DNA from 2 places in the Shinella sp. JR1-6 genome. Region 2 is predicted to be linked to the other one. Evidence: predicted binding sites of a transcription regulator. Region 2 holds the regulator's gene; the other holds the start of a gene.

Region 1 (7,726 bases), on a different contig from region 2:
TCCTCCCAAGACTTGACCGCGAAAATGGCAAGAATTTGCACTTCTTGCCTGTTTTGTGGCCTGAAACTAGCCCAAACGTTAGGCGTTGTCATCCGCTTTTTTTGCATTTTTGCTACAGTGGAATAAAATTTTTCCATTGACAAGGCGCGCGCAATTTCTGTTATTGGCGGCCCCATTTTTCTGCCACATTTCTTTGGATCGCTCGGGCGGTGGACGGCTCGCCTGAGTCGGTGTTCCGCCTCGGGCTGCCGGGTTTCCTTCCTGTGGCGAAGCGTTTATGAACGCATCAAAATCAACGTCATTTTGCCCGATTCCCGAAATAGGGCGGATCAGTCACTCCGGAACCCGATATGCGCCTTTCCCGCTTCTTCCTGCCCATCCTCAAGGAAAACCCCAAGGAGGCCGAGATCGTCTCCCACCGGCTCATGCTGCGTGCGGGCATGGTCAAGCAGCAGTCCCAGGGTATCTATACCTGGCTGCCGCTGGGCAAGCGCGTCCTCGACAAGGTGAACGCCATCATCCGCGAGGAACAGAACCGTTCCGGCGCCGTCGAGCTGCTGATGCCGACGCTGCAGTCCGCCGAGCTCTGGCAGGAAAGCGGCCGCTACGACGCCTACGGCAAGGAGATGCTGCGCATCAAGGATCGCCAGGAGCGCCCGATGCTCTACGGCCCGACCAACGAGGAAATGATCACGGACGTCTTCCGTTCGTTTGTGAAGTCCTACAAGGACCTGCCGCTCAACCTCTATCATATCCAGCTGAAGTTCCGCGACGAGATCCGTCCGCGCTTCGGCACCATGCGCTCGCGCGAGTTCCTGATGAAGGACGCCTATTCCTTCGATCTCAACCGCGAGGGCGCCGTGCACGCCTATAACCGCATGTTCACGGCCTATCTGCGCACCTTCTCGCGCATGGGCCTGCGCGCCATTCCGATGCGCGCCGATACCGGCCCGATCGGCGGCGACCTCAGCCACGAATTCATCATCCTCGCCGATACCGGCGAATCCGAAGTCTTCTGCCACAAGGACTTCCTGAACTTCGACGTTCCCGGCGAAGACACCAACTTTGAGGACGTCGCAGGCCTCAAGGGCATTTTCGAAAAGTGGACCTCGCGCTATGCGGCCACTTCCGAGATGCACGACGCGCCCGCCTTCGAGGCGATTCCGGAAGGCGAACGCCTGTCGGCCCGCGGCATCGAGGTTGGCCACATCTTCTATTTCGGTACGAAATATTCCGAAGCCATGGGTGCCAAGGTTCAGGGCCCTGACGGCAAGGAACACACCGTGCACATGGGCTCCTACGGCATCGGCCCGACGCGCCTCGTGCCCGCCATCATTGAAGCCTCGCATGACGAGAACGGCATCATCTGGCCGAAGGCCGTCGCGCCGTTCGAAGTCGTCGTCATCAACATGAAGTCGGGCGATGCCGCCTGCGACGCGGCCTGCGAGCAGATCTACGGCGCACTGCTGAACGCCGGCATCGATGTGCTCTACGACGACAAGGATGAACGTGCCGGCGCGAAGTTTGCGACCGCCGACCTCATTGGCGCGCCGTTGCAGGTCATTGCAGGTCCGCGGGGCATTGCGAACGGTGAGGTTGAGATCAAGGACCGCAAGACCGGCGAGCGCGAGACGCTGACCATCGAGGCGGCGATCAACCGCCTGACATCCGGCAACTGATGCCCGCAGGCGCAGGCGGCAACGGGAGGAATCATGGCTGACGCAGCGAGCGGTGCATCTGCAACCGGGGCGCAGGCCTTCAACAAGAGCCGCCCGTTCTCCGCCTTCGAGCGGATGGTCGCCTGGCGCTACCTGCGCTCCCGGCGCAAGGAAGCCTTCATCTCGGTGATTGCCGGGTTCTCCTTCATCGGCATCATGCTGGGCGTCGCGACGCTCATCATCGTCATGGCCGTCATGAACGGGTTCCGCACCGAGCTGATCTCGCGCATCCTCGGCATCAACGGCCACATGATCGTCCAGCCGATCGATACGCCGCTGAACAATTATGCCGCGCTCGCCGAGCGGCTTTCCGCTGTCCCGGGCATCACCATGGCGATCCCGCTCGTCGAGGGCCAGACGCTGGCCTCCGGCACTGCGGGCGCGGGGACCGGCGCGCTGGTGCGCGGCGTGCGCGCCGACGACCTTGCCAAGATGAAGGCCGTCTCCGACAACATCAAGGAAGGCGACCTCGTGGGCTTTGCCGCCGGCAGCGGCGTCGCGATCGGCTCGCGTATGGCCGAACAGCTCGGCCTCAGCGCCGGCGGCCAGATCACGCTCGTCGCACCCGAGGGCGACGTCACGCCGCTCGGCGTCAATCCACGCGTGAAGACCTACACCGTCTCGGCCATCTTCGAGATCGGCATGTCGGAATACGACGCGTCGATCATCTATATGCCGCTCGAAGAAGCACAGCTCTATTTCAATGCCGAAGGCATCGTGCAGTCGATCGAACTGTTCGTCGCCAACCCCGACGATGTCGACGACCTGCGCCAGCCGATCGAGGCCGCCGCCGAACGCCAGATCTTCATCACCGATTGGCGCCAGCGCAACCGCACCTTCTTCTCGGCCCTGCAGGTCGAGCGCAACGTCATGTTCATGATCCTCACGCTGATCGTGCTCGTGGCCGCGCTCAACATCATCTCCGGCCTCATCATGCTGGTGAAGGACAAGGGCAGCGACATTGCGATCCTGCGCACCATGGGGGCGACGTCAGGCTCGATCATGCGCATCTTCTTCATGACGGGCGCGGCGATCGGCACGGTCGGCACTTTTGCGGGCGTGCTGCTCGGGGTTGTCGTCTGCCTCAATGTCGAATCGATCCGGCAGTTCTTCTCGTGGCTCTCGGGCACGACGCTGTTCAATCCGGAGCTCTATTTCCTCAGCCAGCTTCCGGCGGACATGAATGCCGGCGAGACGGTCTCGGTCATCGTCATGGCGCTGGCGCTCTCCTTCCTCGCGACGATCTTCCCTGCCTGGCGTGCCTCCAAGCTCGATCCCGTCCAGGCCCTGCGGTACGAATAGGATAAACGCATGAATGCGCGCGTCGCTCTGGAACTGAAGGGCATCGAACGGCACTACGGCCAGGGCGAGACCCTGCTGTCGATCCTGAAGGGAGCCGATTTCACGCTGAAGAGCGGCGAGACCGTTGCGCTCGTCGCCCCGTCCGGCACCGGCAAGTCGACCCTGCTGCATGTCGCCGGCCTTCTCGAGAAGCCGGATGCCGGCGATGTCTTCGTCAACGGCCATTCCTGCGCGACGCTCGCCGATGACCAGCGCACGGCAATTCGCCGCAGCGAGATCGGCTTCGTCTACCAGTTCCATCACCTGCTGCCGGAATTCAGCGCGCTGGAAAACATCATGATGCCGCAGCTCATCTCCGGCCTCACCAAGGCGGAGGCGCGCGAGCGCGCCGCCCAGCTGCTCGACTACATGCGCATCGGCCATCGCGCAGACCATCGCCCCTCGGAACTTTCCGGCGGGGAGCAGCAGCGCGTCGCCATCGCGCGCGCCGTCGCCAATGCGCCGCTTCTTCTGCTGGCTGACGAGCCGACCGGCAATCTTGACCCCGAGACTGCGGGTTATGTCTTCGAGGCGCTGGAGGCGCTCGCCCGCCAGTCCGGCCTTGCCGCGCTTATCGCGACCCACAACCACGAGCTTGCCGGCCTGATGGATCGTCGCGTGACGATCGAGGACGGCCTCGTGCGCGAACTCGCCTGAGGCCGGTCCCGGTTTTTCCTGTCAGTTGTCGAGGCCGCAGATCGAGCGGCCGACATCGTCCTGCCAATCCTTGAGCAGCACGAACTGCGCCCTGCCGGCAATCGGCTGGCCGCGGGCCTTGCCCTTGCCGGTCAGCACGTTGAGATCGCATTCGCTGCCGGCGTCCGGATTGAGCGTGTCGTAGGACGAGAACGTATAGCCCGCGACGATGAAATCGAAATTGCGGTAGGCGATGGTCAGTGATTGCCGCCAGCGGTCACGGCCGACCGAATCGTTCTTCGTCGTCAGCGTGAACGAGCCGTTGGCGAGCGCGGCGAGCTCCGGCTCCTGCCCATACATGGCGAGGTTTCCCCAGATGGTGTTGGGCAGCGTGAGGGCGAGCGTCAGGCGGTTCTCTTCCGGCTTGGCGATATAGACGTAAAGCCCGTTGTCCTCGCCGCTGTTGTCGCCCGGCGTTGCGACGAGGACAAGATCGGCCACGCCGTCCTTGTTCCAGTCGCCGCTCGCCATGGCTGCGACGCGCTCGGCCGGAAAGTCCGCGGCCTCGGCCGCAAGGGGCAGGGCAAGCGACAGCAGAAGGGCGGCACTCAACGACTTCATCTCATTTCCTCCATGTGATCGACGCGACCTTATTGTGCCGCGCAATGCCGGTCCAGAGGGCCTGTGGATAAGGGTTGACATGAGAACAATAATAGAACAAAATAAAAACATAAAAGGAAAGGGAGCCACAATGACCGATTTTCTTCGTGATCTTGCAGCATTCACCTCCATGGCCATGTTCGTCGCCAGCTTCTCCGTCATCCTCTTCGGCATCTGACTGTATGTCCGCGTCCGGTCGGTGTTGCATGCGTGGAAAGCGGGTGCAACGCCAAGAACGGTCTGGACGGGAGGGGTGCGAATCCGCTTAAGCTTCCCTTCCTGATCGGAAGGATGATGGCATGGCGGACGCGGCGCAGAAGACGGATGGCGTGACAATCGAAGAGACGCCGGAATTCGTGCATCTGCGCGTCCATTCGGCCTTCTCGCTGCTCGAAGGCGCCCTGCCGATCAAGAAGATCATCGGCAAGGCGATGTCCGACCAGCAGCCGGCGATCGCGATCACTGATACGAACAATCTGTTCGCGGCGCTCGAATTCTCGCAGAAGGCAGTCGGCGACGGCATTCAGCCGTTGATCGGCTGCCAGCTGTCCATCGACATGGAAGACGAGGGGGAAGGCGAGCGTCGCGGCGGGCAGGCCCAGCTTGCAAAGCTGCCTTCGATCGTCCTTCTCGCGGCGACGGATGCGGGCTACGCCCGGCTCGTCGCGCTTGTCAGCCGTGCCTATCTCGGCGGCGAAGGCAGCCAGGCGATCCGCATTGCCTATAGCTGGCTGCAGGAAGAGGGAGCGGAAGGACTGATCGCGCTTTCCGGTGCGCTCGGCGGCCCCGTCGACATGGCCTTCCTCGCCGGCCAGCCGGTCGTCGCACGGGCGCGGCTTCACGCGCTGAAGCAGGTGTTCAGCGACCGGCTTTATATCGAATTGCAGCGGCACGGCCGCTTTGACAGGCAGCATGAACGGCGCATGGTCGAGCTCGCCTATGCGGAGGACGTGCCGCTGGTCGCGACCAACGAGCCGTTCTTCCCGGCCCCCGACGACTACGATGCGCATGACGCCCTGATGGCGGTGGCGCACAATGCGATGGTGTCGGACGACAACCGTTTCCGCCTGTCACCGGACCATTATCTCAAGAGCCGCAAGGACATGGCGAAGCTCTTCGCCGACCTGCCGGAGGCGCTGGAGAACACGATCGAGATCGCCCGGCGCTGCTCCTTCGTGCTGCAGACACGCGGGCCGATCCTGCCGCGTTTCACCGGCGCGACGGACGATCCGGAGGAGGCGGAGCGCGCGGAGTCCGCGGAACTGCGGCGCCAGTCCGTGGAGGGGCTGGAAAGCCGCATGGAACTGCTCGGCCTGACACCGGGCTATACGGAACAGGACTATCGCGAGCGGCTGGACTTCGAGCTCAGCGTCATCGAACGCATGAAGTTCCCCGGCTACTTCCTGATCGTTGCCGACTTCATCAAATGGGCCAAGCAGCACAACATCCCCGTCGGCCCGGGGCGTGGATCGGGCGCGGGCTCGCTCGTCGCCTATGCGTTGACGATCACCGACGTCGATCCGCTGCGCTTCTCGCTGCTCTTCGAACGCTTCCTCAATCCGGAACGCGTCTCGATGCCGGACTTCGACATCGACTTCTGCCAGGACCGCCGCGAAGAGGTGATCCGCTACGTGCAGCAGAAATACGGCCGCGAGCAGGTGGCGCAGATCATCACGTTCGGGTCGCTGCAGGCGCGCGCGGCGCTGCGCGACGTCGGCCGCGTGCTCGAAATGCCCTATGGCCAAGTCGACAAGATCTGCAAGCTCGTGCCGAACAATCCGGCCAACCCGACGCCGCTCTACAAGGCGATCGAAGAGGAGCCGAAACTGCAGGAAGAGGCGGAGAAGGAGCCGGTGGTCGCGCGCCTGCTCGACATCGCCCAGAAGATCGAGGGCCTCTACCGCCACGCGTCGACGCACGCCGCCGGTATCGTGATCGGCGACCGTCCGCTCTCGCAGCTCGTGCCGATGTACCGCGATCCGCGCTCCGACATGCCGGTCACCCAGTTCAACATGAAATGGGTCGAGCAGGCCGGCCTCGTCAAGTTCGACTTCCTCGGCCTGAAGACGCTGACGGTGCTGAAGACGGCGGTCGATTTCATCCGCAAGCGCGCAATCGAGGTAAAGCTCGAAAGCCTGCCGCTCGACGACCAGCTGACCTACGAGATGCTGTCGCGCGGTGAGACGGTCGGCGTGTTCCAGGTGGAAAGCGCGGGCATGCGCAAGGCGCTGATCGGCATGCGGCCCGACTGCATCGAAGACATCATCGCGCTGGTGGCGCTCTATCGCCCGGGCCCGATGGAGAACATCCCGGTCTACAACGCCCGCAAGCACGGCGAGGAGGAGATCGAATCGATCCACCCGATGATCGACCATCTCCTCAAGGAGACGCAGGGCGTTATCGTCTACCAGGAACAGGTGATGCAGATCGCCCAGGTCCTGTCTGGCTATTCGCTCGGCGAAGCCGATCTACTGCGCCGCGCCATGGGCAAGAAGATCAAGGAGGAAATGGACAAGCAGCGCGCCCGCTTCGTCGATGGCGCCGTCAAGAACGGCGTGTCGAAGCCGCAGTCGGATCTCATCTTCGACCTGCTCGCCAAGTTCGCGAACTATGGCTTCAACAAGTCGCACGCCGCCGCCTATGCCATCGTCTCTTACCAGACGGCCTATCTCAAGGCGCATTACCCGGTCGAGTTCCTCGCCGCGTCGATGACCTACGATATGTCCAACACGGACAAGCTGAACGATTTCCGGCAGGATGCCGGCCGGCTCGGTATCGAGGTCATCCCGCCCTCGGTGCAGACCTCGTTCCCTCATTTCGAGACCGGGGAAAACCGCATCTACTATGCGCTTGCCGCCATCAAGGGCGTCGGCGGGGCCGCGGTGCAGCATATCGTCGATGTGCGCGGTACGGCGCCGTTCAAGAGTCTGGAAGATTTTTGCGTGCGCATCGACCCCAAGTTCGTCAACCGCCGGGTCTTCGAAAGCCTGATCGTCGCCGGCGCCTTCGATTGTTTCGGCCATGATCGCGCGGCGATGATCGCCGGCCTCGACAGGCTTCTCGGCGCCGCCCAGCGCGCGCAGGAAAACAAGACGAGCGGGCAGGGCGATATCTTCGGCATGGGCGCGGCAACGGGGCCGGAGGTCATCACGCTTCCGTCCTACACGCCCTGGCTCGCCTCGGAAAAACTGCACCGCGAATTTCAGGTGCTCGGCTTCTACCTGTCGGCCCACCCGCTCGACACCTATGCGCCGATCCTCTCCAAGATGCGCGTGCAGACCTTCGGTGACTTCGCCGCGGCGGTGAAGCGCGGCGCGACCGCCGGTCGCCTCGCCGGCACGGTGACCTCCAAGCAGGAGCGCAAGACGCGC
Region 2 (7,726 bases):
GCGCCGCGTGCGCAAGGCGCTGCCGGACCTGCCGGTCGTGAATTATGTCTGCCCGAGTGTCTGGGCCTGGAAGCAAGAGCGCGCACCGCGCATGCGCGCCTATGTCGACCATGTCCTCGCGCTTCTGCCGTTCGAGCCTTCCGTGATGGAGCGGCTCGGCGGCCCTGCGACCACCTATGTCGGTCACCGGCTGGTCAGCGATCCCGACATCCAGCAGGTTCGTGCCGCACGGCTTGCCCGTGGCGAACGCGCGCCGGGCGAGCACGCGTGCCTGCTGCTTCCCGGTTCACGCGGCACGGAAATCACCCGTCTGCTGCCGGTCTTTGGCGAAGCGGTGCAGGAAATTATCGGGCGCAACCCCGGCACGCGCTTCCTTCTGCCGACCGTGCCGCGGCAGGAGGCGCTGGTGCGGAAACTGACGGCGGACTGGCCGGTGCAGCCGCAGATCACCGTTTCGACCGCGGAGAAGTGGCAGGCCTTCATCGAAGCCGATGCGGCGATCGCGGCCTCCGGCACCGTCATCCTCGAACTGGCGCTCGCGCGCGTGCCTGTCGTCTCGACCTATCGTTTCGACTGGCTCGCCAACCTCTTCCTCGGCAAGGTGAAGATCTGGACGGCGGCGATCCCCAACATCATTGCCGACTACGCCGTCGTGCCGGAATATCTGAACGACATGGTGCGCCCCGGCAGTCTGACCCGCTGGGTCGAGCGGCTTTCGACCGATACGGCCCAGCGCAGCGCCATGCTGGAAGGCTATGACCTGGTACACGCGCGCATGCAGACACAGCGCCCGCCCGGCGAAACTGGCGCGGCGGTCATCCTGGACCTTCTTGCAACAAAAAAGCCCGGTCGAAACTGACCGGGCTTTTTCATGGATGGCTCCGCTGAAATCAGCGCTTGGAGACCGGTACGTAGTCCCGCTTCGGGGCACCGATATAGAGCTGGCGCGGGCGGCCGATGCGCTGCTCCGGATCCTCGATCATCTCGTTCCACTGGGCGATCCAGCCGACCGTGCGGGCGAGCGCGAACAGCACCGTGAACATGGTGGTGGGGAAACCGAGCGCCTTCAGCGTGATGCCGGAGTAGAAGTCGATGTTCGGGTAGAGCTTCTTCTCGATGAAGTAGTCGTCCGTCAGCGCGATGCGCTCCAGCTCCATGGCGACTTCCAGCATCGGATCGTCCTTGATGCCGAGTTCGCCGAGAACCTCGTGCGTCGTCTTCTGCATGATGCGGGCGCGCGGGTCGTAGTTCTTGTAGACGCGGTGGCCAAAGCCCATCAGGCGGAACGGGTCGTTCTTGTCCTTGGCCTTGGCGACATATTCCGGGATACGCTCGACCGAGCCGATTTCCGCGAGCATGTTGAGCGCGGCTTCGTTGGCGCCGCCATGGGCCGGGCCCCAGAGGCAGGCGATGCCGGCCGCGATGCAGGCGAACGGGTTGGCGCCGGAGGAACCGGCGAGACGAACCGTCGAGGTGGAGGCGTTCTGCTCGTGGTCGGCATGCAGGATGAAAATGCGGTCCATGGCGCGCGAGAGCACCGGGTTGACCACATAGTCTTCGCAGGGCACGGCAAAACACATGCGCAGGAAGTTCGAGGCGTAGTCGAGGTCGTTCTTCGGGTAAACGAAGGGCTGGCCGATGTGGTACTTGTAGGCCATCGCGGCGATCGTCGGCATTTTGGCGATCATGCGCAGCGAGGCGACCATGCGCTGGTGCGGATCGGTGATGTCGGTCGAGTCGTGATAGAAGGCCGAGAGCGCGCCGACACAGCCGCACATGACGGCCATCGGGTGGGCGTCGCGACGGAAGCCGGTGAAGAATCGGCTCATCTGCTCGTGCACCATGGTGTGGTGCGTGACGCGGTAATCGAAATCGTCCTTCTGGGACTTGGTCGGCAGTTCGCCGTACAGCAGAAGGTAGCAGACTTCAAGGAAATCGCCGTGTTCGGCCAACTGTTCGATCGGATAGCCGCGATGCAGCAGAACGCCTTCGTCGCCGTCGATATAGGTGATCTTCGATTCGCAGGATGCGGTGGAGGTGAAGCCGGGATCGTAGGTGAAGGTGCCGGTGTTCTTGTACAGCGTGCCGATGTCGATCACATCGGGGCCGATCGTACCGGATCGCGTCGGCAGCTCAACCGCTTTGCCACCGACCGATACACCCGCGCTTGTTCCTGTCATAACGATCCTCCGTTGTTTCCAATGGCGGCACGAAGTTGTGCCGGAACCATGAACATGCTCGTTTTGCTAGCCCATTTGCACCTGCCTGCCAAGCGAGACGAAAGGCAAATTGTGCATTGCGAAAATAGGCTTTCCGGCAACGCAATATCTACCCTTTCCAGCAAGTTTCAAGCAACTTTTACGCGTGTTTCGCGAAATGCGGAGGTGGCATCCTTTCTGTCTTGCTTAGCACTTGTGACGGCCACTGCTGATTGAAGTTTCCATCATTCGGTTGCACAATGGCGGTGTGAACGGGTGGGGCCGGGATCATGGAGAAGGGCAAGGTCGCAGAACGGCGGGAGGTGCCCGAGGCGCATGCCTGGCGGGCGGCGCCTGACGATGCTCCTCTGCCGGTCCCGGCACGCGATCCGCCGGCCCGCAGGGGCAGGGTCGTGGTGCTTCTGACAGCGGCGGGGCGCTTGAGGAGTGCTTCCGAGACGCCGCAGACGTGGCGCGCCGCCTTCGCGCAGGAACGGGCACATGGCCATTTCTTCCTGTTCGTGCCGGTCTTCCTTGGTGCTGGAGCGGCCCTGTGGTTTTCCGCCGTTACTGATCCATCGCTTCCAGCACTGCTGCTTTTCGCTGCCTTCGCGTTCTGGCCCGCCTGGCGCTTCAGACATCGGGAGGATTGGACTGCGCTCGCCGCCGGGGCGATACTCTTCGTTCCGGTCGGCATGCTGCTGGCGGCGCTCGAAAGCGCGCGGCTCGATACGGTCGTGCTTGATGCGCCCGTTACCACCGATGTCAGCGGGCGGGTGCTGGCGCGCGAGAGTGACGAACGGGGTGCGATCCGCTACCGCATCGCGCTCGATACGACACGCGACCCGGTGCTCAAACGCCCGCCCGGCGTGGTGACGCTCCTCGCCCGCAGTCGGCATGCGCCGATCCCGATCGGCGGTGGGATAACCGGACGGGCACGGCTCGGGCCGCCCTCTGGCCCGGCGCTTTCCGGCCTCAACGACTTCGCCTTCGACGCCTATTTCGCCGGCACCGGCGCGGTCGGCTACTTCTATCAGGCCCCGCGTGCGGTTGCAGTGGCCGAGCCGGGCGTCGAGGGTCGGATTCGACAGACGGTCGCGACCTGGCGCAACAACCTCACCGAGCATATCCGCGGGCGGATTGGCGGCGATGCCGGCGCGATCGCCGCGGCCCTGGTGACGGCGGAGCAGCGGGCGATCAGCCCGGAAACGGTGGAGGCATTGCGAGAGGCGGGGCTTGCCCATGTGCTGGCCATTTCCGGGCTCAACATGGTGCTCGCCGCTGGCACTTTCCTCGTCGGCGCCCGCGTTCTGATGGCACTGATCCCGGGCTTTTCCGAACGCTATCCCGCCAAGAAGATTGCCGCCGCCGGCGCGCTCGTCATGGTGACGCTCTATATCCTCGTTTCGGGCGGTGCGATCTCCGCCGTGCGCTCGTGGATCATGATCTGCATCATGCTGGTGGCGGTGCTGTTCGGCCGTGCGGCGATCAGCCTGCGCAACGTGGCACTCTCGGCCATCGTCATCCTTGCCGTGACACCGTCGGCCGTCACCAATCCGGGCTTCCAGATGTCCTATGCCGCAACGCTCGGGCTCGTCGCCGGCTATGCGGCCTGGCGGGAACGTCCTGTCCGCCGCGAGGGCGAGGGAGGGCGCCTGAAACTGTTCGGTGGTGCGCTGGGGCGCTTCTTCGGCGGGCTGCTCCTGTCCTCGCTGATCGGCGGGTTCTCGACCCTGATCTATTCCATCGGCCATTTCCATCGCATCCCGGCCTATGGACTTGCCGGCAACTTGCTCGCCATGCCTGTCATCAGCGCGATCGTCATGCCCTTCGGCCTCATCGCCGTACTGCTCATGCCTTTCGGCCTCGATGGCGTGCCCTTCGCGATCATGGGCAAGGGCATCGAGTGGATGATCGCGCTGTCGACATGGGTTGCGAGCTGGAAGGGCGAGATCGTCACCGGCCGCATTCCCTCGATTGCGTTCCTGCTGATCGGCCTTGGTGGCGGGCTTGTCTGCATCCTGCGCACGCGGCTGCGCCATGCGGGAACGCTGCTTGTCGGGATCGGCCTCGCCATCGCCTGCTTTCCGGCTGGAGGTGCCACGCCGGAAGCGCTGGTGTCCGAGGATGGCCGCCTCGTTGCCATCCTTCGCGGCGAAACCGTCGCCACAAACCGGGCAAGACCGCCAGACTTCATCTATTCGCAGTGGCGGCGCGCCCTTCGGCTCGGCGAACTTGTAAAACCGGAGATCCGCAGAAGCGCCGGCTTGACCCTTGAAGAAGCCGTCAGCACCACGGGTGCTGCAGAAAGCCGAAACAAGCCCCGGCGCACGGCCGACCGGCAGAAGGCGAGGGACGCCATGGCGTCCGCGCTCGCGGAGGCCCGGGCCGGCAATGGCTTCGTCTGCGAGGCAAAGGCCTTCTGTGCCGCCGTCTCGCCAAGCGGCTGGCGGATCGTGACCCTCGACGACGTCGCCTTCCTGGGCACGGCCTGCGACGCTGCCGACCTCGTCGTCGTGTCCCTGGCCCTGCGGCTCGAGGCTTGCCGCTCGGGTGCGCGCCTGGTGACGGCGCGTCACCTGAGGCGAACCGGCGCCCTCGAAATCCACCCGGACGCCGAAGGCCTATCCAACATCTTTTCAGCTGCGCAGGTCACACCAGCCGTGGAAAGTCTCGACCGGCCCTGGGCCCGCCACCGCAGCTACGACTGGCGCACAGGCAGTTTCGATCCGCAGGGCGATCAGTGATAGCGGCGAATGAGGCCAACCAGCTTGCCCTGGATTTTTACCCGGTCCGGCCCGAAGATGCGGGTCTCGTAGGCGGGGTTTGCCGCTTCGAGCGCGATCGACGCGCCCTTGCGGCGGAAGCGCTTCAGCGTGGCTTCCTCGTCGTCGACAAGCGCCACGATGATTTCGCCGGGATTGGCGCTGCTCGCCGTGCGGATGATCACCGTGTCGCCATCGAGAATGCCGGCCTCGATCATCGAATCGCCCTTGACCTCCAGCGCATAGTGATCGCCGTTGCCGATCATCTCGGCTGGAACGGTGATGTCATGGGTGTTGTTCTGGATGGCGGAGATCGGCACGCCGGCAGCGATGCGGCCCATGACAGGAACGGAGACGGATGAGGAAACCTCGGCCACGGGCGTGCGCCGCGGCGGGGCGGCGACGGGAGCGGGGGGCTGCTTGCCGCGACTGCCCTCGATGACGGCAGGTGAAAAGCCGCGGCGCGGCTGCAGGCTCTGGGCATAGGCTTCGGGAAGCTTTATCACCTCGAGCGCGCGGGCCCGGTTCGGCAGGCGCCGGATGAAGCCGCGTTCCTCCAGCGCCGTGATGAGGCGGTGGATGCCCGATTTCGACGCGAGATCCAGCGCGTCCTTCATCTCGTCGAAGGAGGGAGGAATACCGGACTCCTTCATCCGTTCATGAATGAACAGGAGAAGTTCCTGTTGTTTCCGCGTGAGCATGGCTCCTCCACCGAGAATCGAGTGAAACAAATCCAGAACAGACACTATCTGTTCCATATGTGTTCTGCAAGGGGCTGCTGAAACAATAATAGTACTGGTGGAGGCGCGCGAGCTAATCCGGAATAGCGCGCATAGATAATCTGGAATTCAAAAACAGGCGCTGCCTTGTTTTTAAAGGGCTTTTGCCGCGAAAGTGGGGGTTCCCAATGCGCCAATTGGTAACCCCAAACACGGCCATTCCAGCGGATATAATAACTAATTGAAAATACAACGATTATTGCGGCCCTTAACCTTCATGGCCGATCACCCCACGTGGGATTGCGGACCCTATTGCGGACCCTGCTTTTTGCGGCGCTCCGTCCGGTTTTCAATTGCTCTTATGAAATGAGGTAAATCACTGCGGAAACTCTTTCGACCATACTCATCGAATGCGGCTTCATCCATCTTACCACTGTCAAGAAGCGACCGCCGCTCATGTCGAACCAATGCAAGGGTACGCAGAATTGCCGCCCCTAAGCTTTTCCCAGCCTCGGTTACCTCGCTCTCGCTCATGAACGCCAATTCCTCGGCCGCAAATTGACCGAGCAATTCAGCGATTATGGCCTCTCCGGCGATCTCAAAATCTCTGATTGTTAAATCTTCAAACTTAAAAAGCTGAACAAAATCTTCGCCCGACAGAGGCGTGCGATCTTCACCGAAGAGAAAGAAATCGATCTTGCGGCCAGTCTCTACAGTTAGCTGGAGGACTGCCTCGATTGGCAAGGAATTTCTGGATCGCCATGAGGAAACTGTTTTGTTTGAAACTCCAAGATGAGTAGCGAGATTGGCATCCGTGTTTATGCCACACGCCGCTTTCATCCGATCCAAAATCTCTGGCACATTTAACGTTGTCGCATCGCTCACAGGCACCCTCGTCTACAAAATGCGGACGGAGCCGCATGACATCTGCATTGTGCGGACATGCGGTCTGCATAATGCAGTTTTATCAAGGTGTGCCTTGAAATGAAAGCCAAATCCAAAACTCCTTCGAAGGAGCTTCTGGTCTACGTTCGCGTAGAGTTCATCCTTCAAGGTTCCTCCTTCAATGCATGGTGCAAAGCCAATGGCGTTGTTCGCAGGACCGCTGAACAGTCACTAAGCGGCGACATTTGTAGCGAGAACGCCAAACGTCTCGTGGAGACGATCTTGAAAGCTATCGAACGACGGGCGGCCTAAATGTCGAACTGGCTTACGGCAGACGACTTTGCCCAAGTGGCAGGAATATCATTTCGTAAAGCGCGCCGCGCACTTTCATTGGCAAGAAGCGGTCAGGTATGGCGGGGCGACGCCCTTGAAGTCCGCACCTTCCACGGCCGTGGCGGTCGCTCCGGCATCCAGTATCAGGTACGGGTTTCCAGCCTTCCGCCCCATCTTCAAGAGCATTTAAAGACCCTTCAAATAGCCGATAAAGCGGTTTTAAGCTTCCGCCTCGGTGACGATATGGCTCGGCTGGAACGCGCGTGGAAACACGACATCATCGCGCCGGCGCTGGAGCATCCGTACCGGAGCCCGGAACGCAAGGCCGAAATCGAGAAGCTGCACGGTACCTATCGGCTCGACTGGACCGGCCATAAACGCAAGCTCACCCAATCCACCCTATATGAGTGGATCAAGATTTTCGAAACAGAGGGATTTCAGGGCCTTGCGCAGAAAGTCCGGAGCGACAAGGGCGAAAAGAAAGCCCTAATCAACCGGGCGTGGATGCAGACGGTTCCCTTTGACGATATCGCCAAGGAAACCATTGCCGAGGATATCGTCCAGTTCATTCGCGGGCTGATCGTCAAAGGCACCACGCGCAAGCTGATCCGGTTCATGGCTTCTGCCGAGCTGCGCCGCCTCACCGCTGCATATGGTTATGTCGTCACCGATGAGACCGAGGCCACGAAGCTGTTTAATATCCCCGACAGCATCGTGTCGGCCGAAGCCCGGTTTAAGGCCGTCTATCGGCATAACTTCGACCGGAAAGCCAGCGAGGACAACAAGCCACGCATCCGTCGCACGATAGCTGGTCGCCAGCCCATGG

Evidence for each region. Region 2 encodes LexA, which represses DNA repair genes until DNA is damaged. Its sites were predicted from a motif close to TGTTCNNNNTGTGTTCNG; they were not measured.
Region 1: the regulator LexA is predicted to act here: its motif matches at 4,398-4,415, upstream of dnaE (DNA polymerase III subunit alpha).

The regions. Positions count from the first base shown of each region.
Region 1 covers NZ_SHMI01000003.1:454,891-462,616, forward strand. The annotation lists gene proS (proline--tRNA ligase) at 351-1,679, shown strand; gene EXZ48_RS07455 (lipoprotein-releasing ABC transporter permease subunit) at 1,713-3,020, shown strand; gene EXZ48_RS07460 (ABC transporter ATP-binding protein) at 3,030-3,716, shown strand; gene EXZ48_RS07465 (hypothetical protein) at 3,738-4,316, opposite strand; gene dnaE (DNA polymerase III subunit alpha) at 4,655-7,726, shown strand, end outside.
Region 2 covers NZ_SHMI01000005.1:165,352-173,077, forward strand. The annotation lists gene lpxB (lipid-A-disaccharide synthase) at 1-859, shown strand, start outside; gene gltA (citrate synthase) at 891-2,180, opposite strand; gene EXZ48_RS10730 (ComEC/Rec2 family competence protein) at 2,489-4,945, shown strand; gene lexA (transcriptional repressor LexA) at 4,939-5,664, opposite strand; gene EXZ48_RS10740 (helix-turn-helix domain-containing protein) at 5,992-6,567, opposite strand; gene EXZ48_RS10745 (helix-turn-helix domain-containing protein) at 6,880-7,726, shown strand, end outside.